Regions from separate parts of the Acidipropionibacterium jensenii genome, predicted to be linked through region 4. Evidence: riboswitches for the same ligand, from Rfam matches in the RefSeq annotation. Region 4 holds a riboswitch; each other region holds the start of a gene.
The links. Region 4 has a riboswitch for thiamine pyrophosphate ahead of thiM (hydroxyethylthiazole kinase). Riboswitches for the same ligand answer to the same signal wherever they lie in the genome.

Region 1 (7,056 bases), 1.3 Mb from region 4:
ACCCTGGACTGGTTCTGAGCCCTCCCGCAGGCCATCAGTCAGGGAATGTGCTGGTGGACGACTTCGCCTCGAGCCACCTGATGTTCGCGATGTCGGACGCGCTGATGGCGACGATCGCCCTGGTGATCGTGGTGGGCGGCAGCATCATCACCCATCGCAGGGCGCTGACCCGTCGTCCGGGTGCGATCGGGTGAACATTTCACTCGCGGAACCCGCGGAAACCGGCTCAGATGCCGCAAACCGGGTGTTCCGTGAGTGAAATGTTCACCGCGCGGGCCATTCTCAGGCGAGGGTGCCCATCGGGTCCCAGGCCGGCAGGGCCATCGGCTCCTCGGTGACGGCGGCCTTCAGGTCCTCGGGCAGGGAGTCCACCTTCACCACGACCTCGAAGACGTAGTTGCTGAACCAGTCATCGTCCATCGTGAAGAACCCCTTGTCACCGGGCTCCTCGCCCCAGGAGTTCTCCACCCGCCAGCGGCGCGGCTGACCCTCGGCGATGTCGACGCCGGTGAACAGCATGGCGTGGTTCATCGCCGACTCGCCGGAGACCACCCGCTCCTCCTTGGTGGTCGACAGGTCCACCCCGAACAGGCCGGAGTAGTCGTGCAGGTCACCGACCAGCAGGCCGGAGTCGCGGTCGGACTGCTGGGAGACGTCGGCGCCGAACCAGACCGGCTCGCCGGCCACGATGGAGTCGGCGGCCAGCTTCTTCATCACCTGCATGGGGGCGTTGATGTAGCGGATCTCGCGTCCGCCGACCACATTGCCCAGGTGCTCGACCGTCAGCGCCCGACCCTTCGGGTGCTCGGTGCGGGGGTCGTCGACCAGGCAGACGTAGCCGGACAGGTCGATCCCGACGTGCCGGTCGTAGAACTCATTGGGGGTGAGGGTGCCGTCGGTGTGGAAGACCCCCTCGTCGTCCTGCCACTCGAACTCGAAGGAGGACGGCGGGTTGCCCAGACTGATCACCAGGATCCGCCAGACGTCGGAGAGCACGCCCTCACGGGCGGCGGAGAGGTCCTCGGCGTTGGCTCCGGAGGTCGCCAGATCGCGCAGATCCAGGGCCCGACGGCGCAGCAGGGTCTGCAGCTGGGTATCCATCCGGTGGGTGTTGGAGGAGGGCTGGGTCTCGGGCATCGCCTGCTTGGGGATGACGCCGTGCTTCTGGTACACCGACACCGCCATGTCCCACTGGCCGCCGTCACCCTCGATCTCCCTCAGGAGGAACTGGATGAGCCGGGAGTCCAGCGGCTCCGAGGCGGTGGCGATGATGTCGTTGAGGAAGAAGTTCGCCCTCTCGAACTTGTCCCAGAACATCGCGTAGTTCTGGGAGAACTCGAAGTCCTTGACCCCGAGGTTCTTACGGGTGGTGGCGCGCAGCAGGTTGAGCGAGGAGAACAACCAGCAGCGTCCCGAACGCTTCTGCGCGGTGACGGTCCAGTTGTCCAGCCGGTTGGAGACAACCGCCGGGGTGCCGACGACCTTGGTGCGGTCCAGTGCGGACTCGTCGATGCCAGAACGGGTCACGGCATTGAGGGCCAGCCTCAGGCTCGGGTCGAGATCGGACTCGGCGACCTTGGCCAGCAGGTCCTGGTCGATGGCGCCGGCAGATGTAGGAGTAGTCGTGAGAGTGGTCATGGACTCTGTTCTATCTCACCGCCCCCAGAACCCGCGAAAACGCCCGTGGTCAGCACATTTCCGCGCTCTCGGGACTCTCAAACCGGAGGGACGCCGGAGGGAGGCCGGAGGGACGTCGCAGGGACGCCGCAGGGTTCGGGCGGATGCCGTCCCGGCCACTGCGCCGGACAGCCGTGCCGCACCTGCTGACCGGGTCGGCGAGACCCGGGCTCCCACCCCGAATAGACTCGCACAATGAGCAAAGACGACCACATCTCGGATGCAGCACGACTTCCCGGCGGCCCCGCCCCGATCAGCCCCCAGGAGCTTCCCGAGGACGTCGCCTCTCCCGAGGAGCTTCCCCCCACCGGCCCGGCGGTCGTGACGGCCGCCGTCAAGGCGATCGGTGGTGATCCCGAGGTCGAGGGGATGGTCGACGCGGTGGGCAAGACCAGGGTCGACGTCCTCACCTGCCACAACGCCCCGGTGCCCGGATGGACCACCTGGTCGACGGTCACCCTCCACACCCAGCCCAATGAGCTGCCGATGGCCTCGGGGGAGAGCCTGGAGATCCGCGCCGAGTTGATGGCGGTCGGTCTGCCCGACTCCGATGTGATGGGCAAGGTCCTGGGGTCCTGTGCCTTCGCGGTGCTCCAGGACCACTGGATGATGGCCCCGGGTGTCGTCTTCGGCGACGTCGTCTCCCTCTACGACCCGCAGACCACCACCCCGCACATCGTGTGGTGCCATCCCTTCACCGCGACCGAACTGGGTGCGGTGGACATCGAGGACGACCTCACCGTCCACTGGCTGGTGGCGATGCCGATCACCGAGGCCGAGCGCCAGTGGTTGGAGGCTCACGACTACGACGCCTTCGCGAACCTCCTCGACGAGCACGAGGTCACCTACTCCGACCTGCGGCGCAAGTCGGTGGTCTGAGCCCTCGTCGCAGACCAAGAAGAGTCGCCCTGGCAGCGGGGCCCCGGTGGTGCCTGGAGGGCCGCGGCTCCACCGGGGGTCGCCTCAGGACATCCTGATCGGGATCACCTGGCCGCGGGAAGGCCGGGATCCGGCAGGTACACCTCGCCGCCGGCAGCGCGGAACTCCGCCGCCTTGGCCGCCATCCCGTCCTCGGCGATCCGACGCTGGTCGGCGGCGTCCCCGAACCCGTCGCGGATGTCCTGGGAGATCTTCATCGAGCAGAACTTCGGGCCGCACATCGAGCAGAAGTGGGCCGTCTTGGCGGGTTCGGCGGGCAGCGTCTCGTCGTGCATCGACTCCGCCGTCTGCGGATCCAGGGACAGCCCGAACTGATCGCGCCAGCGGAACTCGAAGCGGGCCTTCGACAGGGCGTCGTCGCGGTCCCGGGCTCCCGGATGGCCTTTCGCCACGTCCGCCGCGTGGGCGGCGATCTTGTAGGTGATGACGCCGGTCTTGACGTCGTCGCGGTCGGGCAGTCCGAGGTGCTCCTTGGGGGTGACGTAGCACAGCATCGCCGTTCCGTGGCGGGCGATCTCGGTGGCGCCGATCGCCGAGGTGATGTGGTCGTAGCCGGGGGCGATGTCGGTCACCAGCGGCCCCAGCGTGTAGAACGGCGCGCCGTCGCACAGCTCGATCTCCCGCTCGACGTTCTCGCGGACCAGCTGGAAGGGGATGTGCCCGGGGCCCTCCACCATCACCTGGACGTCGTGCGTCCAGGCCCTTTTGGTGAGCTCGGCGAGGGTGTCCAGCTCGGCGAACTGGGCGGCGTCGTTGGCGTCGGCCAGGCACCCCGGCCGCAGTCCGTCGCCGAGGGAGAAGGCGACGTCGTAGCGGGCGAAGATCTCGCACAGCTCGTCGAAGTGCTCGTGGAGGAAGTTCTCGCGGTGATGGGCCAGGCACCAGCCGGCCAGGATCGAGCCGCCGCGCGAGACGATCCCGGTGACCCGGTCGGCGGTGAGCGGGACGTGGCGCAGCAGCACCCCGGCATGGATCGTCATGTAGTCGACGCCCTGCTCGCACTGCTCGATGACGGTGTCGCGGAAGATCTCCCAGGTGAGCGCCGCGTGGTCGCCGTCCACCTTCTCCAGGGCCTGGTAGATCGGCACCGTGCCGATCGGCACCGGGGAGTTGCGCAGGATCCACTCGCGGGTGGTGTGGATGTCGTCACCGGTGGACAGGTCCATCACGGTGTCGGCACCCCATCGGGTCGCCCACCGCAGTTTGTCCACCTCGTCGGCGATAGACGAGGTGACCGCCGAGTTCCCGATGTTGGCGTTGATCTTCACCGCGAAGGCCCTGCCGATGATCATCGGTTCGGACTCGGGATGGTTGACGTTGCAGGGCAGGATGGCCCTGCCGGCGGCCAGTTCGGAGCGCACCAGGGAGACGTCGCAGCCCTCCCGCAGCGCCACGTAGCGCATCTCGGGGGTGAGGATCCCGGCCCTCGCGTAGTGCATCTGGGTGATCGTGGCGCCCTCGCGGGACCTCAGGACCGGACGCCGCTCGCCCTGCCACTCCTGGCTCGCGGCGCCTCGGCGCACCGCCGAACGGCCGTCGTCGGCCAGATCGCGACGACGGTTCGGGTAGCTCTCGACGTCGCCGCGGGCCTGGATCCACCCGGTCCGCAGGCCGGGCAGTCCGCGGGTGACGTCGCAGTCGGGTCCGACGGTCCGGTAGACGGGCAGCGGGGCGTTCGGGCTGCCGTCCGGGGAGTCGTCCTGGCTGATCATGGTCACCGGCACCCGGATGTCGTGGGCGGCGTTGACGAGATAGCCCAAGTGATGGCTGGGGTAGTTCTCCTCGGGGCCGTCCACCGTCGTGGTGGGGGTGGCAGAGTCCTCGAGGGCGGTGTTGTTCCGGGTGTTGTGTGGGGATGCGGCCATGGCAGCCAGCTCCTTCTTCCTACGTCGGCATGATCCGAACAGGTTCTAACGGTCCGGGCGGCATCAGCCCGATCTCAGTCCTCTGCCGAGGACCCCCGTGGGATGGCCATGACTGTAGTGCACCGCCTCATCGGCCGATGGGGCGCCCCCTGCCGACCGCGGCGACCTGTGCCGCACGGTGACAGCACTCTGGCCCGGTCGGTGGACGCAGGATGTGCGTCCGCCGACCGGGCCAGAAGTGTGCTCGAGGCCGGGGTTCAGCCGCGCCTCACTCGGCGGCCGAGGGGTGGGTCATGTCGGCCGGGACGACCCACTTGTCGAAGTCCGCGGCAGACATCTCGCCGACCGTCAGGGCCGACTCGCGCAGCGAGATCCCCTTGTGGTGGGCGTTCTTGGCGATCTTGGAGGCCAGGTCGTAACCGATGTGGCGGTTCAGGGCAGTCACCTGCATGAGGTTCTTGTCCAGGTTCTCCTTGATCTTGGGCATGTTCGGCTCGATGCCGTAGGCGCAGTGCTTGTCGAAGGACACGCAGGCGTCGGACAGCAGCCGGATCGACTCCAGGCAGGCGTGGGCCATCACGGGCTTGAACACGTTGAGCTGGAAGTTGCCCTGGGAGCCGGCGAAGCCGACCGTGGCGTCATTGCCGAAGACCCGGGTGGCGACCATCGTCATGGCCTCGCACTGGGTCGGGTTGACCTTGCCGGGCATGATCGAGGAGCCGGGCTCGTTCTCGGGGATGAGCAGCTCGCCGATGCCGTTGCGCGGGCCGGAGGCGTACCAGCGGACGTCGTTGGCGATCTTCATCAGCGCGTCGCCGAGCACCCGCAGGGATCCCGACACCTGCACCAGGGCGTCATGGGCGCTCAGTGCGGCGAACAGGTTGGCCGCCTGGGTGAACTCCAGGCCGGTCTCCTCGGTGACGTGCTTGGCGACGGTGACGCCGAACTTCGGGTGGGCGTTGAGGCCGGTGCCCACCGCGGTGCCGCCGATGGCGAGCTCACGGGCCCGGGAGTCCGCGTAGCGGATCCCGTCCAGGGCGAAGTCGAGCTGGGCGACCCAGCCGGAGATGACCTGACCGAGCCGGATCGGGGTGGCGTCCTGCAGGTGGGTGCGTCCGACCATCACGACGTCGTCGTACTGCTTGGCCTTGTCGTCCAGGGTGTTGCGCAGCTGGGTGACGGCCGGGTACAGCCGCTCGTTGATCTGGGTGACGACCGCGATGTGCATGGCGGTCGGGAAGGTGTCGTTGGAGGACTGACCGCGGTTGACGTGGTCATTGGGGTGGACCGGGGTCTTGGACCCCTTCTGGCCCCCGGCGATCTCGATGGCGCGGTTGGAGATCACCTCGTTGGTGTTCATGTTCGACTGGGTGCCCGAACCGGTCTGGAAGACCACCAGCGGGAACTCGGCGTCGAGCTTGCCCGCGATGACCTCGTCAGCGGCCTTGACGATGAGGTCGGCGACGTCGCCCGGCAGCTCTCCGAGCTCCTTGTTCGCCTCGGCGGCGGCCTTCTTGAGGGTCCCCAGGGCGCGGATCATGTCGCGACCCCACACGAAGGTGTCGCGCCCGATCTCGAAGTTGTGGAGGGAACGCTCCGTCTGGGCCCCCCAGTAGTGATCGGCAGGCACCTCGATCGTGCCCATGCTGTCTTTCTCTTCACGCATCTCTGCCATGGGCCTCAGCCTACTGGCGGGCACCGGCCCTCAGACGGTCGGGGAGGCTCTCAGCGGGAGGTCCGGTCGCTGCCGGTCCGGGTGGTCGACGGCGCGAGGGAGTGTGCCATCAGGGAACTCCCCGAGCCGATCAGGGAGGACGACGTGAGGCTGGACCCCAGCAGGCTCGGGGAGGCCAGCGAGTCGGTGATGGCGCTGGAACCGGCGGGGCGGTCCGCGCCACGGGTTCCGGACGCGGGGACCCGGCCGGCTGCCGGACGACGCTCGCCGGACCTCCTCGACGCCGGCAGGCCCAGGTCGTCGAAGCGGATGTCGGAGCCGGGCTGCATCCGCGACCGGGCGTCCGACAGGTCGATCTCGGAGCCGGGGGCCGGTGCCGGGGCGGCCGCCGGCTGGGAGGGTGCCGGCTGGGAGGCTCCGGCCGGGGCGTGGACCTGGGAGGTGCGGGCCCGGGCGCCGGGGAGCGTCCCACGCCTCTGCACCGTCGTGGGCTGCGACAACGCGGGGTCGACGCCCACCGATGCCACCTGCTGGACGAGCTGTTCGAGGATGCTCTGCTTGGTCTGACTGCCTCGATCGCCGGAGGCCCGGTCGGACCGGGGCTGCTGGACGGACTGATCACTGGTGAAGGGCTGGTACCCCGCCTGTTGGTACTGGGAGAGCTGCGGGGCGGAGGACTGGCCCGGGGGAGTCGACCGCTGTGTCGATCTGCGACCTGCGGTCAGAGCGCTCACCACGCCGACCACGACGATCGCGCCGATGATGATCGGGATGATGACCGCCGCCGATGGTCTGGCCATGACCATGAAGACGGCCACGCAGAAGACGAGGGAGGTCGTCAACTGTCGGGATCTCGAGGTGTTCGGTCTTTTTCCCGCCATGGCCCGAGTCTACGGGTCC
Region 2 (7,056 bases), 1.4 Mb from region 4:
GCACGGGGTCAGGGAGCTCTTCGGCCAGAAGCAGCGGGCGAAGACGGTGCTGGTGTCGATCTGCGCCTTCGCTCAGCAGCTCCAGTACTACGGTGTGGGCTTCTACATCCCGGTCATCGCCGCGATGGTGTTCGGCAAGGACATGGTCTCCACAATCGTCGCCACGATCTGCGCCCAGGGCCTCGCCATGCTCGCCGGCCTGCTCGGGGTGCGGCTCACCTCGCGACTCGGCCTGCGCAGGCTGGGCCTGGTGGGCTATGCGATCGTGCTGGTCTGCCTGGTGTGGATGGGTCTCATCGGAGTCCACGGCGGACAGGACCCGTCCCTGCTCCCGGTCTTCCTGGTCGCCTTCCTGCTCGCCGGAAGCTCCTTCGGACCAGGCCCGCTGTCCAAGACGCTGGCCGCCGTCGTCTACCCCACCGAGATCCGCGGCATCGGCACGGGCTGGTCGGAGACCATGGGTCGCGTCGGATCGGCCATCGGCCTGTTCTTCTTCCCGGTCGTGCTGGCCGCGATCGGCATCAAGTCGACGATGCTCGTCATCGCCATCTGCCCGATCATCGCCATCGTCGCGCTGCTGACGGTGCGCTGGGGAGAGAAGTCCCAGCGACAGTCCCGTCTGGTGACGCCCGAGGCTGGCTGATCGGCTAGCTGTCGAGTGGTCGAGGGCCCATCATCCGATGGGCCCTCGACCACTCTGCGTCCAGAACGGTGAAGTCCTGCGGATCCATGGTCTGGGCCCACCACGGGCGCGGCGTCAGCGTCAGACGCCGCAGCGCGACCGGAACCGTCGCCAGGCCGAACCGCCGGGCCACCGCCAGACGGTGATGGCCGTCCAGGGTGGCGAACTCCTCGTTGAAGGCCAGATCCAGGGGCACGAGAATCCCGTGGAGGGCGATGTCGCGTTCCAGTGCGTTCAGATGCGAGGGGGTGTCCACCACATCGGCCGGTGCACCGACCAGCTCCCGGTCGACCACCTGGTACCGGGTGACCAACTGCGTCGGAAGCACCACGATGCACGTTATGGGCGGCAGGCTACCGGGGTCGACGCCGCAGCCGGCAGTCAGTGTCCCGGCCGGAGGTGCACGAGAGCCGAGGCGTCCACGCCGAGACCCACCGTCTCGCCGGGCTCTCTGCCGAGGGCACCACCACCGACGACCGCCGCCGCAAGACGCCCGTCGGGCAGCTTCACCTCCACCTCGGTGCGACCCCTCACGAACCGCGAGGAGACCACTTCCGCGCTGATCCCACCGGCCCCGGGAGCGCGACCACTGGACTCCCGGGCCTCCTCCACCACCAGCGACCCGACCGGCAGTGCCACCGGCCCCTCGACCCGCACCCCGAACCAGGCCGCCATCTGCTCGGGGGCGACCACCGGCCCCTGGCCGAGCAGTTCCACCACACCGGCGTCGGCCGGGTGGCCCCACAGCCGGGCCGGGGTGTCGAGCTGGACGAGTCGCCCGGCCTCCATCACCCCGACCAGGTCGGCCACCGCGAAGGCCTCGTCCTGGTCGTGGGTGACGTGGACTGTGGTCGTCCCGGTGCGCTGCACCAGATCCCGGATGTCGGAGGCCAGCCGGGACCTCAGCGCCTTGTCGAGGCTGGACAGCGGTTCGTCGAGCAGCAGCAGCCGAGGTTGGGCCGCCAGCGCCCGGGCCAGCGCGACCCGCTGCGCCTGGCCGCCGGAGATCTCCTGGACCGGCCGGTTCTGGTACCCCTGGAGCCCGACCAGCTCGAGGAGCTCCCCCACCCGGGCGCGACGTCGTCCCCGCGGCATCCGGTTGAGGGCATAGCCGACATTTCCGGCGACGTCCCGGTGCGGGAACAGCTGGCCGTCCTGGAACATCAGCCCGAAGCCGCGACGGTGGACGGGCACCCTGGTGACGTCCTCGCCGTCCCACAGCACGGTCCCCCGCTCGGGCCGCACCAGGCCGGCGACCGCCCTCAGCAGGGAGGACTTGCCCGACCCGGAGGCGCCCAGCAGGGCGACCACCCGGCCCGGCGCAACGTCGAGACTGACGTCGTCCACCGCGGGCTGGGCGCCCTGCTCGTAGCGGACCGTCAGGTCTCTCACCGACAGCCCTGCAGCACCCTTGTCCACCACGCGGTCCTCCGAACCCTCATCCAGACCCTCATCCGTCACCTGCTCGCCTACCACGACGTCACCTCCGGTGGTCGAAGTCTCTCCGCGATCCCCATCACGACCACCGTCATCCCCGCCAGCAGCACCGAGGCGGCCATCGCCATCCCGTAGTTCTCGGCGCCGGGCCGCGAGATCAGCCTGCCGATGGCCACCGGCAGGGTCATCCGATCGGGGCGCGACAGGAAGGAGGTCGCCCCGAACTCCCCCAGCGAGGTGGAGAAGGCGAACCCGATCGCCAGCCCCAGGCCGCGCGCCAGCACCGGCAGGTCGATGGTTCCCAGCACCCGCCACGGCGGCGCCCCCAGCGCCGCGGCCGCCTCCTGCTGACGCGGATCGATCCCGCGCAACGGCGGCAGCAGCACCCGGGTGACCAGTGGGATCGCCACCATCGCCTGGGCGATCGGCACCAGCACCGGGGAGGTGCGCAGGTCCAGCGGCGGCCGGTCCAGGGTGATGAGGAACCCGAATCCGACGGTCACCGCGGAGACCCCCAGGGGAAGCATGAAGGCCGCATCGCCGATCGACAGCCCGGCCCGTCCCCACCGGCCGGTGGGACGCCGCGACAGCAGCAGGGCCACCACCGCGCCCAGTCCGACCGCCAGCAGGGTCGCCCAGACCGCGGTGGTGAGGGAGTTGATGAGGGTCTGCCAGACGCTGATGACCATCCCGGAGCTGTCCCCGGCCGACATCAGCGCCCGGTAGTTGGCGATCGACCAGACGCCGTCGCGCTGGAAGGACCGCTCCACCAGGGTGAGCACGGGGGCGAGCAGCAGGACGACCAGGACGACGGCGGTGACGACCACCGGCAGCCCGTCGCGACGTCCCCGGAATCGCAGCGGTCCCGGCGAGGCGCTGCCCAGGGACCGTTGCAGACGGCGCTGGGCCCGACCCGACAGGAACAGGCACAGCCCGGTGACCGTCAGCTGGACCACCGCCAGCGAGGAGGCGGTGGGAAGGTCGAGGAACTCGACGGTCTGGGTGTAGATCTCGGTCTCCAGGGTGGAGTACTGGGTACCGCCGAGCACCTGGACGATGCCGAAGGCCGAGGCGCAGAACAGGAAGACCACCGAGGCGGCCGAGGCGATCGCCGGCGCCAGGGCCGGCAGGGTGACGGTCCGCCAGACCCGCAGCGGACCGGCCCCCAGAGCCCGGGCGGCGTCGGCCCGGCGCGGGTCGAGCTGGGCCCAGGTGGACCCCACCGTGCGCACCACCACGGAGTAGTTGAAGAACACCAGGGCGGCGGTGATGGCCTGCCAGGACCCGTCCAGGCCGAGGAACCCGAGCCGGCCGTTGGAGGCCAGCAGGGTCCGGAAGGCGACGCCGACCACCACGGTCGGCAGCACGAAGGGCACCGAGACCAGGGCCCGGACGAGGGTGCGTCCGGGCCAGCTCACCCGGTAGAGCAGGTGGGCGCCGAACAGGCCGAGCACCAGGCAGAGCAGGGTGCCCAGGCTCGCCTGTCCCAGGGTGAACCGGATGATCCGCCAGGTCCGCGAGGACTGGAAGGTCTGGGCCATCACCGCGAGGGTGGGGTGGCCCTCCTCATCGATGAACCCCTTCACGATGAGGTGGATCGCCGGGGCGGCGAAGAAGACCGCCAGGAAGCCGACGGCCAGCAGGCCGGCGACCAGCCAGCAGGCGCGCCACACCCACTGGGACGTCCGGTAGGACCTCACCCCTGAACCGTCTCGGTCCACTCCTTGATCCAGGTGTTCCGGTTGACCGACAGCGTCTTCGGGTCGACGGTGAACGGCTTGGGGGACAACGGGGCGAACTTCTTCCACTCGGCGGGCAGCGCCACCGAGGAGTCGATCGGGTACATGTACATCTGCCCGGGGATGTCGGCCTGGGCGTCCTTGGAGAGCAGGAAGTCGACGAAGGCCTTCGCCCCGGCGGGGTTCTTGGCGCCGTGGATGACCCCGGCGTACTCGGTCTGGCGGAAGCAGGTGTTGAGCAGGGCGGAGGTGGCGGTGGTCTTCCCGTCCTTGCTCACGGTGTCGGCCGGGGAGGTCGAGTAGGACAGCACGAGCGGGTACCTGCCCTTGCCCTGGCCGGCGCTGAAGTCGACGTTGTAGGCGTCCTGCCAGCCCTTGTCGACCTTGACGCCGTTGTTCTTGAGGCTGGTCCAGTAGCCCTTCCAGCCGTTCTCACCCTTGGCGCCGACGGTGGCTGCCAGGAAGGCCATTCCCGGGGAGGAGGTGGCCGGGCTGGAGACCACCAGCAGGTTCTTGTACTGGGGCTTGGCGAGATCGTCGAGGGTGGTGGGGACCGCCAGCTTCTTGGCGGAGAACCAGCCGTCGTCGGCGTTGATGCAGACATCGCCGCGATCGATCGGGGTGAGCTTGCCGTCGGTGTCCCGGGCGGCGTCCTTGGCCGAGGCGGGCAGCGCGGCGGAGCTGTAGGGGTCCAGCACGCCGGCCTGGATGGCGCGTCCGGAGAAGGTGTTGTCGATGCCGAAGACGGCGTCGCCGAGCGGGGAGTCCTTGGTGAGGATCATCTGGTTGACGACGGCGCCGGCGTCCCCCTGGGAGACGAACTTGGGCCGGTAGCCGGTCTTCTTGGTGAACTCGGCGACGACGTTCTTGCTCATCGCCCAGGAGTCGTGGGTGACGATGGTGACGTCCTTGGACGGGGTGGCCGAGCCGGAGGCCGAGCCTGCGCTGGACGACCCGCCCGATGACCCGCACCCGGCCAGTGCCATCGCTGCGGCGAGCAGAACGGCCAGTCCTGCGTGACGGTCTCGGATCCCGAACATTGCCTTCTCCTCCTCATGGAGGGGCCCGGCGCTCGCGTCCGGGCGGCTGGCCCTGACGAAAGAGCCTGGAGAGATTCTCGACTCCCTACGCCGGGTTGATCCCGCTGGTGCGGGTCCGGATCAGGTTCGAGGGTCTGCCTTCTCGGCACTCTCAGCACGATTGCGTGCTCCCCTGTCGACGCCGAAGACTCTATCAGTCCGTCCGCCAGGGGCCTGCTGACGTCCGACACGACGCCGCCAGACCCGGGGGACGACCCCACCCAGGCCGGGGGACGACACCACCCAGGCCCATTCGTGTTCGATCTTCCGGTGAGTTCAACCCAAGATCGAACACAAACCCGGGCCAGGCCCGACACCAGACCCACAACCCCCACACAGGCCCGTTGGTGTTCGATCTTCCGGTGAGTTCAACCCAAGATCGAACAGAAACCCCCACACCAGGCCCGACATCGACCCCACAACCCCACACCAGGCCCGACATCGGCCCCACGGCCCCACACCACGCCCATTCGTGTTCGATCCCCCGGCGAACTCACCCGAAGATCGCACACCAAACCGGGAACGGTCCAGTGCACCTGTGCCCCGGATTCCGATGCGGGTCCACAGTTCCTCCCACCCACCGGAGGATGATGGTGCCCCGTGAGACCTCACCAGGCTGCCGACCGCCCACCAGCGCGCTCCCCACACGGGCCGGCCGAGACCTTCTCCCCTGGCGAGGCCGACCCCATCGTCGATCGGATTGCGGCCGACGGCGCCGGACGACGACCGGTGGTCCTGATCGACGGCGGCTCGGGATCGGGCAAGTCCACCCTCGCCGAGGCCCTGGTCGGCATCCTGGACCGGCGGCCGGGAGCGCCCTGGCAGCTGGTCCACGACGACTTCTACCCGGGTTGGGCCGGCCTGTCGGCGGCGTGGCGGATGGTCCCCGAGAAGATCCTGGCCGACCACGACGCCGGGTACCGACCGTGGGACTGGGCCGCGAAGGCCCCCGGCGACCGGCGCGAGCTGGACCCCCGGGCGGCGATCCTCGTCGAGTGCTGCGGGGCCCTCACCCCGGTCTCGGCGGCGATGGCCACCACCCGCATCTGGTGCGAGGCGGACCCGCGGACCCGCAGACGACGGGCTCTGGACCGCGACGGCGAGATGTTCGCCCCCTACTGGCAGATGTGGGCCGTCCAGGAGGAGCTCCACTGGCTGCGGCACCGCCCCCGGACCCTGGCCGACATCGTGGTGGGCTGAGCTCAGCCCCTCACCGTCAGCGGGGCGGACCCGCCGACCTGTCGGATCCGGGGCTCAGCCCCTCACCTTCAGCGGGGCGCACCCGCCGACCTGCCGGATCCGGGGCTCAGCCAGGCACCGGGGTGATGAGGTACTTCAGAACCACCAGGATCACCATCACCGCCAGCAGTCCGGCCAGCGCCCACCAGGTCATCGGCCGGTGTCCGCGGCGCACCCGCTCGGTGTCCTCGAAGAACACCACGCCGGTCACCAGGCCCGCCAGGAATCCTCCGACGTGGGCCTGCCAGGCGATGTCGGGGATGAAGAAGACCAGCGCCACGTTGAGCCCCAGCACGATCCACAGCGGCCTGGTCGACCCGCCGAGTCGCCGCTGCACCACCAGCAGGGTGCCGAACAGCCCGAAGATCGCCCCCGAGGCGCCGACCAGGCCGTCGTACCAGCCCGGCACGATCGCCGTCCCGTTCGGTACCGGCGAGGCCATCACCACGAACAGGGTGCTGCCGGCCAGGGCCGACAGCAGATAGCTGGCGATGTAGCGGGCCCGCCCCAGGAATCCCTCGAGGCTGCGACCCACCGCCCACAGCGCCCACATGTTGAACCCGATGTGGGTGATGTTCTCGGCGTGGGCGAAGGCCGAGGTGAGGAACCGCCACGGCTCCTCGCGCCCGGCCGCGGCCGACAGCGCGATGTCGTCGATGAATCCCGGCACCGTGAGCTCGACCGCCCACACCAGCACGCAGATGCCGATGAGGGTCCAGGTGACCACCGGGACCGGGCGAGTGTTCTGCCGGCTCACCGCCTGCCCCGCTCGGCGGTGGCGATCGCCCGGGCGAGGCTGGGGTCGTCGAACTCGAACCCGATCCGGCCGAGCACCTCGCCGCGGACCCGCTGGCCGGCGAGCAGCGCCTCGTCGACAAGC
Region 3 (7,056 bases), 260 kb from region 4:
CCAGCGGCCCACCTGGTAGCCGTAGGGGCCGAGGTCCCAGGGCTCTGCGATGTGCTTGACCTGGCTGAGCACCGGGTCCTCGCGGATGAGCTTCTTGAAGGGGTGGTTCTGGTCGACGCCGTGGTCGGCGTCGCGGATCAGGGTGGTCGCCAGATCGTAGCGGAAGCCGTCGACCCCCATCTCGGTGACCCAGTAGCGCAGTGAGTCGGCGATCATCTCCAGGACGCCCGGATTGGCGGTGTTGACCGAGTTCCCGCAACCGGTGACGTCGTAGTCGTTGCGGTGGTCATTGGTGAGCCGGTAGTAGGTGTTGTGGTCGATGCCGCGGAAACACAGCGTCGGGCCCTCGTGGCCGCCCTCCCCGGTGTGGTTGTAGACGACGTCGAGGAGAACCTCGATGCCGGCGCGGTGGAACTGGGTCACCATCTCCTTGAACTCGCGGACCTGCTCGCCGGTGGTGCCGACCGAGCAGTAGGCGGCGTGCGGCGCGAAGAAGCCCAGGGAGTTGTAGCCCCAGTAGTTCTTCAGACCCTTGCCGACGATGAAGGGCTCGGAGACGAAGTGGTGAATGGGCAGCAGCTCGATGGTGTTGACGCCGATGCTGGTGAGGTGCTCGATGACCGCCGGGTAGGACAGTCCGGCGTAGCTGCCCCGCAGATGCTCGGGCACCAGCGGGTGCAGCCGGGTGTAGCCCTTGACGTGCGTCTCGTAGATGACGCACTCCTCGATCGGACGTCGACGGGCGATCGGCTCGGGGGCCGGGGTGGACCTCACGACCACCGACATCGGAACCGCCGAGGCGGAGTCGCGGGTGTCGGGGGTGTAGTTGGACTCCTCGGTGTGGTCCAGGATCGGCCCGGAGTAGTCGACCCCGGCGGTGATGGCCCGGGCGTAGGGATCCATCAGCAGTTTGGCCGGGTTGAACCGCATGCCGGCGCCGGGATCCCAGGGGCCGTGCACCCGGAAGCCGTAGAGCTGTCCCTCGGTGATGTGGTCGACGAAGACGACCCACACACCGTCGGAACCCATCTCCATGTGCACATTGCGCTGACTGCGGTCGGTGTTCACCAGGGCCAGTTCGACCTGGCTGGCGCGGGGAGCCCACAACCCGAACCGGCAACCGCCGTTCATCAGCTGGGCCCCCAGCACACTGGAATCAGTGGGAGAGGGCACGGGCAATGTCTCGGCAAGAGCTTGAACCATGAAATTGAGGACCTACCTGCTCGCGGATGCCGCCGGTGAGACGACAGGAAATCGTAGCCCGGCTCGCACTAGGGTTTCACTCAGATGGGGATATTCCCCGTCAAGCGGATTCATTCGCCATGTCGTACGCCGCACGCTAGGCGGCTGGTGACGAAGGTTCCGGGCCCCTCGGCCGAGGTGTCGGGCGGTACCCTGCCGCGGTGAGCGCAATGACCAGCACATCGGGACCCTCCGGCGGGCCGGGACGCAGCGGGGACCGGACCCACGAGGGGTGTCGGGACGGGGGGCGGACGGCTGCGCCGGCCTCCCGCAGCTACCTGGACCATGCCGCGACCAGCCCGTTGAGACCCGGCGCGCTGGCGGCGGTGGTCGCCACCGGAGCGGTCGCCAACCCGGCCGCGGTGCACACCGCGGGACGTCGCGCTCGAGCCATGCTGGACGATGCCAGGGAGCAGATCGCCTCCCTGCTGGGAGTTCGGCCCCTGGAGATCGTCCTCACCTCCGGGGGGACGGAGGCCGACACCCTGGCACTGCTGGGGGCCGGCGGTGCGGGAACGGTCGGGATCTCGGCGGTGGAGCACGCGGCGATCGCCGGTCTGACCGCCCCCGGGCTGATGGGCGAGCGGGCCCGGGTGCTCCCGGTCGACGCCGACGGCGTGGTCGATCCGTCGTCGATCGCGGCTCTGGACGCACCTGGACTGGTGAGTGTGATGACGGCCAACAACGAGACCGGCACCCTGGAGCCGGTCGCCGAGTGCGCCCGGCAGGCCCACCGGGCCGGCGCCCTGTTCCACACCGATGCCGTCCAGGCCCTGGGGCATCTGCCGGTCGAGCTCGCCGAGTGGGATGTCGACCTGGCCTCCTTCTCGGCCCACAAACTCGGGGGACCGGTCGGGATCGGGGCCCTGTGGGTCCGTCGCGGGGTCACGGTGGCACCGGTCGCCGCCGGTGGTCGTCAGGAGGCCGGGCTGCGGTCCGGCACTCAGATGGTCGCTCTGGCCAGGGGTTTCGCGGCGGCTCTTGACGAGGCCGTCGCCGAGATGGGCCGGCGCACCGAGCTGTGGGGCAAGCTGCGGTCCCGGCTGGTGGAGGCGGCTGGTGCGATCGAGGGGGTCCGGGTCGACGGCGGGGACCGGGTGAGTGCGGCGGTCTGCCATCTCAGCGTGGCCGGGGCCCGGGGGGAGAATCTGCAGCTGCTGCTGGATGCCCGGGGGATCGACTGCTCCACCGGGTCGGCCTGCCATGCCGGGGTGGCCGCTCCGAGCGAGGTGATGCTGGCGATGGGGCGCTCCCGCCAGCAGGCCTCCTCCTGCCTGCGGTTCTCCTTCGGGCCGGAGACCACGGTGGCCGAGATCGACAGGCTGGCCGCCCTGCTTCCCGAGGTCGTCACGCAGGCGCGTGCGGTGCGTTGAGTGCAGGCGCGCTGCGGCGGGGCGCGGGTAGCATGGGCCGCCGTTGAAAGGGGACCGACATGAGAGTTCTGGCCGCAATGTCGGGAGGAGTCGACTCCGCGGTGGCCGCCGCCCGGCTGGTCGCCGCCGGTCACGACGTCACCGGCGTCCATCTCGCCCTGTCGCGCACCCCACTGGCCTACCGCGAGGGGTCGCGGGGCTGCTGCTCCCTCGAGGACTCCTTCGACGCCCGGCGGGCCGCCGACCGGATCGGCATCCCCTTCTACGTGTGGGACTTCTCGGAGCGGTTCGCCGAGGAGGTGATCCACCCCTTCATCGACGAGTACCGGGCGGGTCGCACCCCCAACCCGTGCCTGCGCTGCAACGAGCGGATCAAGTTCGCCGCCGTCCTGGAGCGGGGCCTGGATCTCGGCTTCGACGCGGTGGCGACCGGCCACTACGCCCGGCTGGAGACCCGCGAGGGGATCACCAGGATGCGCCGTGCGGTCGACCCCGGCAAGGACCAGTCCTATGTGCTGGGGGTGCTCAACCAGGAGCAGCTGTCCCACTGCCTGTTCCCGTTGGGCGACTCCTACAAGACCGAGGTGCGCGCCGAGGCCGCCCGACTGGGGTTGACGGTCGCCGACAAGCCGGACTCCTACGACATCTGCTTCATCCCCGACGGGGACACCGCCGGATGGCTCTCGGACCAGCTGGGCGAGCACACCGGTGAGTTCCGCGACGAGACCGGGGATGTGGTCGGCCACCATGACGGCTACCACCACTTCACCATCGGTCAGCGACGCGGCCTGCACCTGGGAACCCCTGCCTCCGACGGCCGGCCACGCTATGTGCTGGACATCGAACCGGTCTCCAACACCGTGGTGGTCGGCCCCTCCGAGGACCTGGAGGTGCATCGACTGGAGGCCATCCGGCCGGTCTGGTGCTCCGACACCCCCGGAACCGACTCCTGGGTCGGGCAGGTCCAGGTCCGCGCCCACGGCACCCCCGTGGAGGCCCGCGTCCAGCGGGTCGACGGCGGAGTGCGGATGACCCTGCGGACGCCACTGAAGGGAGTGGCGCCCGGCCAGGCGGCGGTGCTCTACGACGGCGACCTGGTGGTCGGATCGGCGACCATCTGCGGCACGGACCGGGCCGGCACCGACATCGTCGGGGCCACCCGGTGAGGGCCACCGCGCTGGGCTCCCTGCCCGGTCGGGACTTCCGCGGGGCGCTCGCCTCGATGGCCGAGTACTTCCCCGATCTGATCCCGCTGCCCGAACTGCCCGATCGGGGTCCCGGGGCAGGGATCCTCGGGCGCGGGACAGCCCAGCTGGAGTCCATCCCGACCGACCTGGGCCCGGCCGGCTGGCGGCTGGCCGACGCCGACGACCGGGCCGCCCGGTCGGCGCGTGCCGGCTGGCGCAGGGATCTCGACGATCTGGAGGAGACCCTGGCCGGGGAGTCCGCCACCGTCAAGATCGGCATCTGCGGGCCCCTCACGCTGGCCGCCGGGGTGCACCTGCGCCACGGCGAGGCGGTCCTCGACGACCCCGGCGCGCTGCGCGACGTCGGCCAGTCGTTGGCCGACGGCCTGGCCGCACAGCAGGCCGAACTGAGCCGCAGGATGCCCGCCGTGGACTGGGTCTGGCAGCTCGACGAGCCGGCCGCACCGGCCGTGCTCGCCGGACGCGTCGCCACCCAGTCGGGACTCCATCGCTATCCCGCGATGGCCCCGCACACCGCCACCGGTCTCATCGGCCCGGTCGTCAACGCCCTCCGGACGGCCGGAGCCGCCCGGGCGGCCCTGCACTGCTGCGCTCCCGGACTGCCCTGGGACCTGCTGGAACGGATCGACATCGACGACCTGCTGGTCGATCGCGACGCACTGGGCCACCAGGATCTCGACCACTGCGCCGAATGGCTGGAGTCGGTCCCCCGGACCGGCAGCGCTGAGCCGGGGGAGTACCGGAGGCTGGGTCTCGGCCTGGTCCCGACCAGTGCACCGGACCGGGTGATCTCGGCCGACCAGATCCTCGACCGGCTGGTCGAGGTGAGCCGACGCATCGGGGTGGACCGACGTCTGGTCCTGAGCGGGTGCATCCTCACCCCGGCCTGCGGACTGGCGTCCTGGTCCCAACCGTCCGCCGCGCGCCAGTGCGAGCAACTCGCCCGCGCCGCACAGCTGGCCGAGGAGGCGCTGCGCGACTGACCGGGCGGACCACGATGGCTACCATGGCCGGGTGGGCATCTTCACCGACCTGAACCTCAACGGACGCGCACCGGTGCGCGTCCAGCCGAAGATCGGCGAATGGGGGCCCAGGGGGGTTCCCTCCACCCGCGCCAAGAAGGTTCAGCGGATCATCGCACCGATCGTCTTCGTCCTGGTGCTGGCCGGACTGGCCGCGCTGTTCTACTTCTTCTACCGGATCCTCATTCCGCAGGGCTGATTCCGCGGGGCTGAGCGCGGCCGGCCAGGCCCGCTCGGTATACTCACAGGCTGAAAGACACGGGGTGCCTCCCATCGTGGGGCTGAGATAACACCCGCCGAACCTGATCTCATTTGCATGAGCGGAGGGATGTCACGATGCGTCGGCGCATGCAATGGTGAACGCTCCGGTGAGCGGTGCGCGGGCCGGCCGGCCGGCCATCCGGATCGACGATGCAAGCTACCGATACCCCCACTCGAGTCATCCGGTGCTGGCCCATCTGAGTCTGACCGCCGCGGTGGGGGAGCACATCGCCCTGGTCGGCCGCTCGGGGTGCGGCAAGTCCACCCTGCTGAGGCTGATCGCCGGCCTGGCCGAACCCGTCACCGGGACCATCGAGGTGCTGGGCCACCGCGACCCCCACGACAGACTGGACGGCTGCGCCATGATGCCGCAGAACGATCTGCTGCTGCCCTGGCTGAGGCTGGTCGACAATGTCGCCATCGGACTGCGCAACAAGGGGGTGGCGCGCCGTGAGGCGCGCACCCGCGCACTGGCGGTGCTGGACCAGTGGGGACTGGCCGAATGGTCCCGGTCCCGGCCCGACAAGCTGTCGGGGGGAATGCGCCAACGCGCCGCCCTGGCCCGTGCCCTGCTGGCCGACAAGCCCGTGCTGCTGGCCGACGAGCCGCTGGGATCCCTGGACGCCATCACCCGTGCGGACGGCCAGCGGTGGCTTCGCCGCGCCGTCCTGGCGGCCGGCGCCACGCTGATCCTGGTGACCCACGACGTCGAGGAGGCGCTGCTGCTGTCCCGGCGGGTCATCCTGCTCGGACCCGCAGGACCGCGACCGGCCGCCGCCCAGGGATCCTGGCCGGGCTGGTTCGACGATGACCGCCGTCGCGAGCAGATCCTGGCCGATCCCCGGTTCGCCGCCGCCCGGACCGCCGTCCTGGAGGCCCTCGGCGACTCCGCGGAGGCCTCTGCGGGGTCCGGCCCGGTGCCGGGGGAATCCCGATGAGGCACCTGATGGCCCGGGTGCTGCCACCCGCACTCACCGTGCTGCTCGTACTGGCCGGCTGGATCGGCCTCACCTCCTCCGGACAGGTGGCCGACTACGTCATCCCCTCCCCGGGCTCGGTGCTGGCCTCCCTGGTGACGAACTGGCCCGACACCCTGGGCCGAGCCACCATGGTCACCGCCGCCGAGACCCTGGCCGGGGTCGGCGCCGGAGTGGCGGTCGCCGTCGCGATGGTCGTCGCGACCGGCTACCTGCCCCTGGTCGGGCGCTCCCTGACGCCGCTGCTGGTCGCCTCCCAGGCCATCCCGACGATCGTCATCGGGCCGCTGCTCACCATCGCCCTGGGGTACGGGATGTCCCCGAAGATCATCGTGGTCGCACTGCTGTGCTTCTTCCCGGTGGCTCTCAACCTGATGGCCGGGATCGGTTCTGTGGACCCCCGACTCATCGACGCCATGCGCACCCTGAACGCCGGGCGCAGCGCGCTGTTCTGGCGGGTCCGCCTGCCGCACGCCGCACCCCGCGGATTCGCCGGCCTGCGGGTCTCGGTGACCTTCGCCCCGGTCGCCGCGGTGTTCGCCGAGTACACCGGTTCCACCGACGGCATCGGCTATCTCATGCTCCAGGCCATCCCGCGTCTGGCGACCGACTTCGTCTTCGCCCAGGTGGTGGTGCTCACCGCCCTGTCCGGCCTGCTGCTGGGCGCCGCAACCCTGCTGGAGCGCCTCATCTGCCCCTGGATCACCCCCGAACGAGGAGAATCATGACAGCTGTCCACAACCCCACCCTCAGCACACCGATCAGTCGCCGTCGACTGGGCGGCCTGTTCTGCGGCGCACTGGCCGCCGCAGGGCTGGCCGGATGCGGGCGCACCGAGGCCCGGTCGGCGTCCTCCCCGTCGGCGAGCTCGAAGCTGAGCCTGCTGCTGGACTGGAACCCGAACCCGGACCACGTCACCCTCTACACCGCCGTGCACACCGGGGCCTTCACCAAGGAGGGGATCGAGGTCGGC
Region 4 (7,056 bases):
CACCGTCACCAGGTACACCGCCGCGACGCAGGCGACGAGGACGACGTCGACCAGCAGCACCCGGTGCTGCACCGGGGCCGATTCGGGATGGCCGGGGCATAGCCGCACGGCGAGTTCGACCCGCGCCGGGGAGGCCATCGTCAGCAGTGACGAGGACACATTGTGCGCGGCCATCGCCGGCAGCAGATCGGCGCCGACCGCGGTGACGGTGTGCGCCTGCGGGGCGGCGAACATGGCATTGGCACCGCTGTTGGATCCGGTGACGAAGCCCCCGAGGGCGGCGAGGAAGGGCAGCGCGGCGAGGTAGCCGTGACCGAGCCCCGCCAGCCATGGCGCCAGATGGGCCGACATCCCGGAGACGGCCATCAGCACCCCCAGGACGATGAACAGCACGGTCGCCGGCCCGGCATGGAGCCAGGTGCGCACGGTGTGGGCCCACACCGCGCGGGCCAGGCCCGGACGACCACGACGCAGGCCGGCCGCGGTGGCGATCGCCAGCCACAGGGCGGGGGAGGCGAGGTACCGCCAGGACGTGCCGGTCTGGCCGGCCGCCCGCACCACCGCGCTGAGGGACACCACACCGACCAGCAGGACGAGGTAGGGCACGAGGGAGTGGCCGACCTCACGGGGGAAGTCCAGCCGGTGGCCGCGCAGACGACTCACCAGCAGATGGACGGCCAGGGTCAGCAGGGCCCCCACCGCCCCCGCCGGGGCGGTCCCGACGGCGAGGTTCACCACCAGCACCCCGCACCACAGCACCGCTGCGGAGGCGACCGCCGCCAGGCACGCCCGCAGCTGGTCCTCCCGGGGCGCCACCATCAGCACCGCTGCGACGCCGACTCCGACGAAGACCGGCAGGCTGAGCAGGGCCGACGCCACCCCCAGGGCGTCGAAGCCGACGCCGCCCAGCTGCGCGGCGATGAGGGTTCCCGGTCCCATCGATCCCCACGGGACGGCGCACAGCCCGAGCAGACCGATCGTCGCCGCGCGGCGTCCGGTCAGTCCCAGGGCGGTGAGCAGCGGGATCGCCAGCATCGCGCCGATCCCGAACCCGGTCAGCGACTCCGCCAGGGGGGTCACCCCGTGCACGATCGCGAGGACCGGAGCGATACCGGTCCCCAGGGACCGCCGCAGCCAGGAGGACAGCCGTTCCTGGCCGCCGGTGAGGCGACCGGCCTCGGCGAAGGCGATCCCGCCCGCCACGATGAGGGCCACCTCGGCCACCAGTGCCCACCACGAGGCGGCCGCACGGGCTGCCACCGAGGGACTCAGGTCGAACCAGCCCGCGCCGATGACGGCCGCCAGCACCACCCCGAGCACCGCCGATCGCAGCGCCGGCTGCCGGGCGAGCAGGGCCGCTATGACCGCGATGAGGGGGAGACCCGAGAGGAGAACCGTCATGTTTGAGTATAAGCAAGAATGATTGCGAATATGCAAGACGCGGTGACAGGATGGTGTCATGCCAACCAGCCGGGTGCCAGGTCCTTCAGCACCGAGTCGCTCAGAGTCGACGAACTCGGTACCCAACACGCCCAAGCGGTCCGGCCGTGCACACACTGATCCAGTGCCGGCCACCCCGCAGGAGAGGTTCGGTGCGGCCGTGCGGGCCCGCCGGGCCGAACTGGGAATCACCCTCGAACAGCTCGCCCACGCCAGCGGCGTGTCGGCGGGATCCCTGTCGCGACTCGAGCGCGGATCGCTGAACCCGAGTCTGCAGAGCGCCATCGCGATCTCCGAGAGCCTCGGCAGCGATCTCAACGAGCTCACCCGGCCCGCCGCAGAGCTCACCGTCCTGCGGCGGGATGAGGGTCCCGAGTACGTCGACCCCGACACCGGGATCCGCAGGAAACTGCTGGCCCGGCCGGTCGCCGGCGTCGAACTCATCCACTACACGCTGCCCGGCAGATCCACCACCGCCGAGTTCGCGCCCCATCCGGCCAAGACCGTCGAGACCTTCCACGTCATCACCGGCACGGTGGTGATCCTCACCGACGGTGCCGAACTGGTCCGGCTGGACCACGGGGACACCGCGCAGACGCCGGGGGACCGCTATCACCGGATCTCCAACCCCCTGGATCAGGAGGCCACCCTCACGATCGTCACGACGATCCCGCACTGACCAGGGGGTCAGCTCCTCGCCAGACTCCCGGCGGGCACGGGAGCTTGCTGCCAGGCCTCCACCAGATCGCGGGCGGCCTCCTGCGGATCCTCGGCGGCGCAGATCGCCGAGACGACCGCCGCACCCGATGCCCCGGCCCGGCGCAGTCCGGCCAGATCGTCGCGCGAGATTCCCCCGATGGCGACTGTGGGGACCGGTGAGGCGGCGGTGAACCGGGCGAACCCGTCGATTCCCAGCACCGGCGGGTGGTCGAGCTTGGTGCTGGTGTCGTGGATCACACCGACTCCCAGGTAGTCGATCGTCCCGGCCGGCCAGGACTCCACCGCGGCCAGATGTGCCGCATGGTCGGCGGTCAGACCGATCACCGCATCGGGGCCGAGCTGCTCGCGGGCCACCCGGGGATCGGCGTCGCCCTGACCGAGGTGGACGCCGTCGACCCCGACTCCGCGCTCCCGGGCGGTGCGCACCACGTCGAGCCGGTCATTGACCACCACCATGGCCCGACCGGCCACCGTCTCGACCACCTCCTCCACCAGGGCTAAGAAGTCGGTGGCAGAACAGCTCTTGTCGCGGATCTGCACGGTGCGCACCCCGCCGGCTACCGCGGCGGCGACGGTCTGGGACACCCCCCTGTCGGCGCACATCCGGGGGTCGGTCACCAGGTAGACGCCCAGATCCATCACTTCTGCTCCTCGGAGTCCTGCCACACCCGCGCCCCGGCCTCGACCTCGGCCGCCGTCAGTGCGGCGAGGGAGTCGATCAGGGCGGTGGCGAACGATCCGGGCCCCGCGCAGCCGGCGGCGGCCCGCTCGGCGGCGATCCCGTAGACGGTGTGGGCGGCCACCACCGCGGCCAGCGGCTCGGCCTCTGCCCGGGCGGCCAGGAAGGCGGTGATGAACGCCCCGAGGGCGCACCCGCCACCGGTGACCCGGGTCAGCAGTTCGTGGCCGTTGCCGACGCGCAGCACCCGCGTCCCGTCGGTCACCAGGTCGACCGGGCCGGAGACCGCCACCACCGTGGAGAGCCGGGAGGCCAGCTCGCGGGCCGCCCCGGCGGCGTCGCTGATCGAGTCGGAGGACTCGACCCCGCGGCCCCCGGAACCGGCCCCGGCCAGCGCGAGGATCTCCGAGGCATTGCCGCGCACCGCAGCCGGGTGCTGCTCGGCGAGCTCGGCGGCCAGGGCGGTCCGCACCGGCAGTGCGCCGATCGCCACCGGGTCGAGCACCCACGGCGTCCCCGCCTCGCCGGCCCCGGCGACCGCCTCGCGGGCGGCCGCCCGCTGCTCGGCGGTCGGGGTGCCGGTGTTGACCAGCAGCCCGCCGGCCATCGTCGCGAACATCCCCGCCTCCTGGGGGATGTCCACCATCGCCGGGGCGGCGCCGGCGGCCAGGAGCACATTGGCGGTGAAATTCGTCACCACACTGTTGGTGATGCACTGCACCAGAGGTGTCGTCTCCCGTACCCGGGTCAGCAGCTCTGCGATCTCAACGCCGGTGGTCATGTCGGTCTCACTCCTTCTTCGGGCGGAAGGAGTGCCGGGCCGACGGCGCCTCAGCAGTGCTGCTGAACGGCTCACATCCGGCGGGAGACAATCCCTTCGCCAGTACGAACTGGATCAGGTTCGACGGGTGTCATCTCAGCCACTGGTGCGGCACCCCGTGTCGGATCGTCACTCTAGCGGATGGCCGTCACGGCCTTCGGGCGGCCCAGGCTGCGCGGATCAGCTCGGCCAGCACCTCCTCGTCGACGTCGTCCAGCCGGTTGACGTAGAGACAGCCGGCTCCCCGCCGGTGCGTGCCGAGCCGCTCCAGGAGGGCGGGTGCCTCGGGACTGTCCATCAGCCCGTAGAGCGCGAACTTGCCGCTGCGCGGGGCGAATCCGAGGATGAGGGCGTCTCCCTCCCGTCCGGTGTCGTAGCGGTAGTGGTACTGCCCGAAGCCGACCATCGTCGGCCCCCACATCCGCGCCGGTGCACCGGTCAGCTCGCTCATCATCGCCAGCAGCCTCCGGGACTCCTCCCGCTGGCGTGCGGTCTTCACGCCGGCGAGGAAGTCCTCGGGGTCGACGTCGGTCACCGTGGTCTTGTTCTCCGCCATCTCGACACTCCTTGTCGCCGCACCCGGATCCCCTCGGACCCGCTCCCCGGCCCGGGTGGGGTCATTGTGCCCGCCACCGGAGCAACTGGGCGTTGAGCGCGACCACCACGGTGGAGGCCGACATCAGCACCGCGCCTACCGACATCGGCAGGACGAACCCGACCCCGGCCAGCACCCCGGCGGCCAGCGGCACCGCGACGAGGTTGTACCCGGCGGCCCACCACAGGTTCTGCGTCATCTTGCGGTAGGTCGCCCGCGACAGGGCGATCACCGAGCTCACCGAGCGCGGGTCGGAGCTGGCGAGGATGACGCCGGCCGAGGCGATCGCGACATCGGTGCCGGCGCCGATCGCCACCCCGACATCGGCCCGGGCCAGGGCCGGGGCGTCGTTGACCCCGTCACCGACCATCGCCACCCGGTGCCCCTGCTCCTGGAGGTCGGCGACCAGGTCGGCCTTGTCGGCCGGGGAGGCGCCGGCGAAGACCCGGTCCACGCCGAGCCGGCCGGCCACCGACCGGGCGACCGGCTCGGCATCGCCGGTCATCATCATCACCTCGACGCCGTCGCGGTGCAGCGCCGCCACCGCCTCGGCGGACTCCGGGCGCACCTCGTCGGACAGCGCGAGCCCGCCGATCACCTCCCCGTCGGCCAGGACGTGCAGGATGATCGCACCGTCGCGACGCCACCGCTCGGCCTCGTCGACCTCGGCGGCGCCGACCTCCCGGAGCAGGCGCGGCCCTCCGACCCGCACCACCCGTCCCTCGACGGTGGCGCTCACCCCGACTGCCGGGGAGGAGCTGAAACCGCCGGCCGCCGGCACCCTCACACCCCGGTCGTGCGCGGCCTCCACCACGGCCCGGGCCAATGGATGCTCGGAGTCCGTCTCGGCGGCGGCCGCCAGGGCGAGCAGGGCCTCGGCCGACCAGCCCTGCACCGGTGCTACGGCGTCGAGGGTCGGCCTGCCGCGGGTGAGGGTTCCGGTCTTGTCCAGAACGACGACGTCGACGGTGCGCATCTGCTCCAGTGCGAGCCGGTCCCGGATGAGCACACCCGCGCGGGCGGCCCGTCCGGTGGAGATTGAGACCACCAGCGGGATCGCCAGGCCCAGGGCGTGCGGACAGGCGATCACCAGGACGGTGATGGCGCGGGTGACGGCCTGGTCGGGAAGGCCGATGAGACTCCACACGAGGGCGGTGAGGCCGGCGGTGGCCAGGGCGAACCAGAACAGCAGGGCCGCCGCCCGGTCGGCGATCCGCTGGGACCGGGAGGACGAGGTCTGGGCCTCGGCGACCATTCTCCTGATACCGGCCAGGGCGGTGTCCTCGCCGGTCGCGGTGACCCTCACCCTCAGCCCGGAGTCGGTGGCCACGGTTCCCGCCACGACCCTGTCTCCGACACTGCGCTCGACCGGACGGGACTCCCCGGTGACCATCGACTCGTCCATCGAGGCGCCGCCCTCGGCGATCGTGCCGTCGGCCGGCACCGCCCCGCCGGGGCGCACCAGCACCAGGTCGCCGACGGCCAGATCGGCGGGGGAGACCGTGACGATCCGCTCGCCGTCGACGCGCTGCGCCTCGTCGGGAAGCAGCGCGGCCAGAGACTCCAGGGCCGATGAGGTCTGCGCGATCGAGCGCATCTCGACCCAGTGGCCCAGCAGCATGATGACGATCAGCAGGGCGAGCTCCCACCAGAAGTCCAGGTGGTGGTCGAGGACCCCCACGGTGGCTCCCCACGAGGACACCAGGGCCACCGTGATCGCCAGGCCGATGAGCATCATCATTCCCGGCCGGCGGGAGCGCAGTTCGGTCAGGGCGCCGGCCAGGAAGGGGCGGCCTCCCCACGCGAACATCACGGTGCCCAGCACCGGGGCGACGGGGGCCGTCCAGCCCGGTGTGGAGTAGCCGATCAGGGAGGCGAACATCGGGGACAGCGCCACCACCGGCACCGCGAGGACCAGATTGGCCCAGAACAGGCGCCGGAATCCCGCCGCATGGTCCTGGTGGTGGGTGTGAGCCCCCTGATGGGACGCGTGGGTCTCGTGGTGCGCATGTGCGTGGTGATCGGTCATGGGTCCACTCCTCGGCTGACACCCCCGAGATTAATACCCCCAGGGGGTATTAACAAGGAGTTCTCGCCCCTGGCCGGGCGGTACCTGCGACGCGGGGGTTGCCGGTGAATTACGCTCGTCAATGGCACTGAACGCATTCGAGACACAACTGATCAGGAGGATCCGGTGACCTGGGTTGACCACGCGATCTGGTGGCACGTCTACCCCCTGGGGTTCTGCGGCGCTCCCATTCGGGACGGTGACCGCACCCTCACCCACCGCCTGGGCAGGCTGTCCCACTGGCTCGACTACGCCGTCGAGCTCGGCGCCTCGGGGCTGCTGCTGGGGCCGATATTCGCTTCCGAGTCGCACGGCTACGACACCCTCGACCCGATGGTGATCGATCCGCGGCTCGGCGATGAGGACGACTTCGACCGCCTGGTGGCGGGCTGCCGGGACCGCGGCCTGAGAATCCTGCTGGACGGCGTCTTCAGCCATGTCGGATCCCAGCACCCCGGGGTGATCCGGGCCCTGGCGGAGGGCCCCGACGGTCCCGACGCCGACCTCTTCGACATCGACTGGCAGGCCAAGGGGGGCCCGGCACCGCGGGTCTTCGAGGGCCACTCCTCCCTGGTGCGGCTCAACCACTCCAGCGATCGCGCCGTCGAGTACACGTCCGCGGTGATGGCGCACTGGCTGGAGCGGGGGATCGACGGCTGGCGGCTGGACGCGGCCTACTCGGTGCCCACCGCCTTCTGGTCGCGGGTGCTCCCCGGGATCCGGGAACGGTTCCC

Region 1: linked by a shared signal. The riboswitch ahead of thiC (phosphomethylpyrimidine synthase ThiC) and the one ahead of thiM (hydroxyethylthiazole kinase) in region 4 are both predicted to bind thiamine pyrophosphate.
Region 2: linked by a shared signal. The riboswitch ahead of FEZ32_RS06715 (thiamine ABC transporter substrate-binding protein) and the one ahead of thiM (hydroxyethylthiazole kinase) in region 4 are both predicted to bind thiamine pyrophosphate.
Region 3: linked by a shared signal. The riboswitch ahead of FEZ32_RS11895 (ABC transporter ATP-binding protein) and the one ahead of thiM (hydroxyethylthiazole kinase) in region 4 are both predicted to bind thiamine pyrophosphate.

The regions. Positions count from the first base shown of each region.
Region 1 is NZ_CP040635.1:1,188,463-1,195,518, forward strand. Features, by position in the region: gene pyrB (aspartate carbamoyltransferase) at 1-18, shown strand, start outside; gene FEZ32_RS13500 (hypothetical protein) at 54-194, shown strand; gene FEZ32_RS05195 (C1 family peptidase) at 283-1,638, opposite strand; gene FEZ32_RS05200 (suppressor of fused domain protein) at 1,873-2,556, shown strand; gene thiC (phosphomethylpyrimidine synthase ThiC) at 2,661-4,481, opposite strand; TPP riboswitch at 4,481-4,588, opposite strand; gene fumC (class II fumarate hydratase) at 4,750-6,156, opposite strand; gene FEZ32_RS05215 (hypothetical protein) at 6,207-7,037, opposite strand.
Region 2 is NZ_CP040635.1:1,532,481-1,539,536, reverse strand. Features, by position in the region: gene FEZ32_RS06735 (MFS transporter) at 1-643, shown strand, start outside; gene FEZ32_RS06730 (ParB N-terminal domain-containing protein) at 648-1,013, opposite strand; gene FEZ32_RS06725 (ABC transporter ATP-binding protein) at 1,064-2,143, opposite strand; gene FEZ32_RS06720 (ABC transporter permease) at 2,152-3,819, opposite strand; gene FEZ32_RS06715 (thiamine ABC transporter substrate-binding protein) at 3,816-4,898, opposite strand; TPP riboswitch at 4,964-5,082, opposite strand; gene FEZ32_RS06710 (nucleoside/nucleotide kinase family protein) at 5,538-6,137, shown strand; gene FEZ32_RS06705 (rhomboid family intramembrane serine protease) at 6,244-6,933, opposite strand; gene FEZ32_RS06700 (TIGR01777 family oxidoreductase) at 6,930-7,056, opposite strand, start outside.
Region 3 is NZ_CP040635.1:2,654,850-2,661,905, reverse strand. Features, by position in the region: gene glgX (glycogen debranching protein GlgX) at 1-1,203, opposite strand, end outside; gene FEZ32_RS11915 (cysteine desulfurase family protein) at 1,413-2,615, shown strand; gene mnmA (tRNA 2-thiouridine(34) synthase MnmA) at 2,693-3,781, shown strand; gene FEZ32_RS11905 (uroporphyrinogen decarboxylase/cobalamine-independent methonine synthase family protein) at 3,838-4,806, shown strand; gene FEZ32_RS11900 (hypothetical protein) at 4,838-5,044, shown strand; TPP riboswitch at 5,095-5,191, shown strand; gene FEZ32_RS11895 (ABC transporter ATP-binding protein) at 5,199-6,044, shown strand; gene FEZ32_RS11890 (ABC transporter permease) at 6,041-6,811, shown strand; gene FEZ32_RS11885 (ABC transporter substrate-binding protein) at 6,808-7,056, shown strand, end outside.
Region 4 is NZ_CP040635.1:2,916,224-2,923,279, reverse strand. Features, by position in the region: gene FEZ32_RS13040 (L-lactate permease) at 1-1,401, opposite strand, end outside; gene FEZ32_RS13035 (helix-turn-helix domain-containing protein) at 1,565-2,119, shown strand; gene thiE (thiamine phosphate synthase) at 2,128-2,799, opposite strand; gene thiM (hydroxyethylthiazole kinase) at 2,799-3,620, opposite strand; TPP riboswitch at 3,694-3,788, opposite strand; gene FEZ32_RS13020 (DUF1801 domain-containing protein) at 3,808-4,215, opposite strand; gene FEZ32_RS13015 (heavy metal translocating P-type ATPase) at 4,277-6,283, opposite strand; gene FEZ32_RS13010 (alpha-amylase family protein) at 6,449-7,056, shown strand, end outside.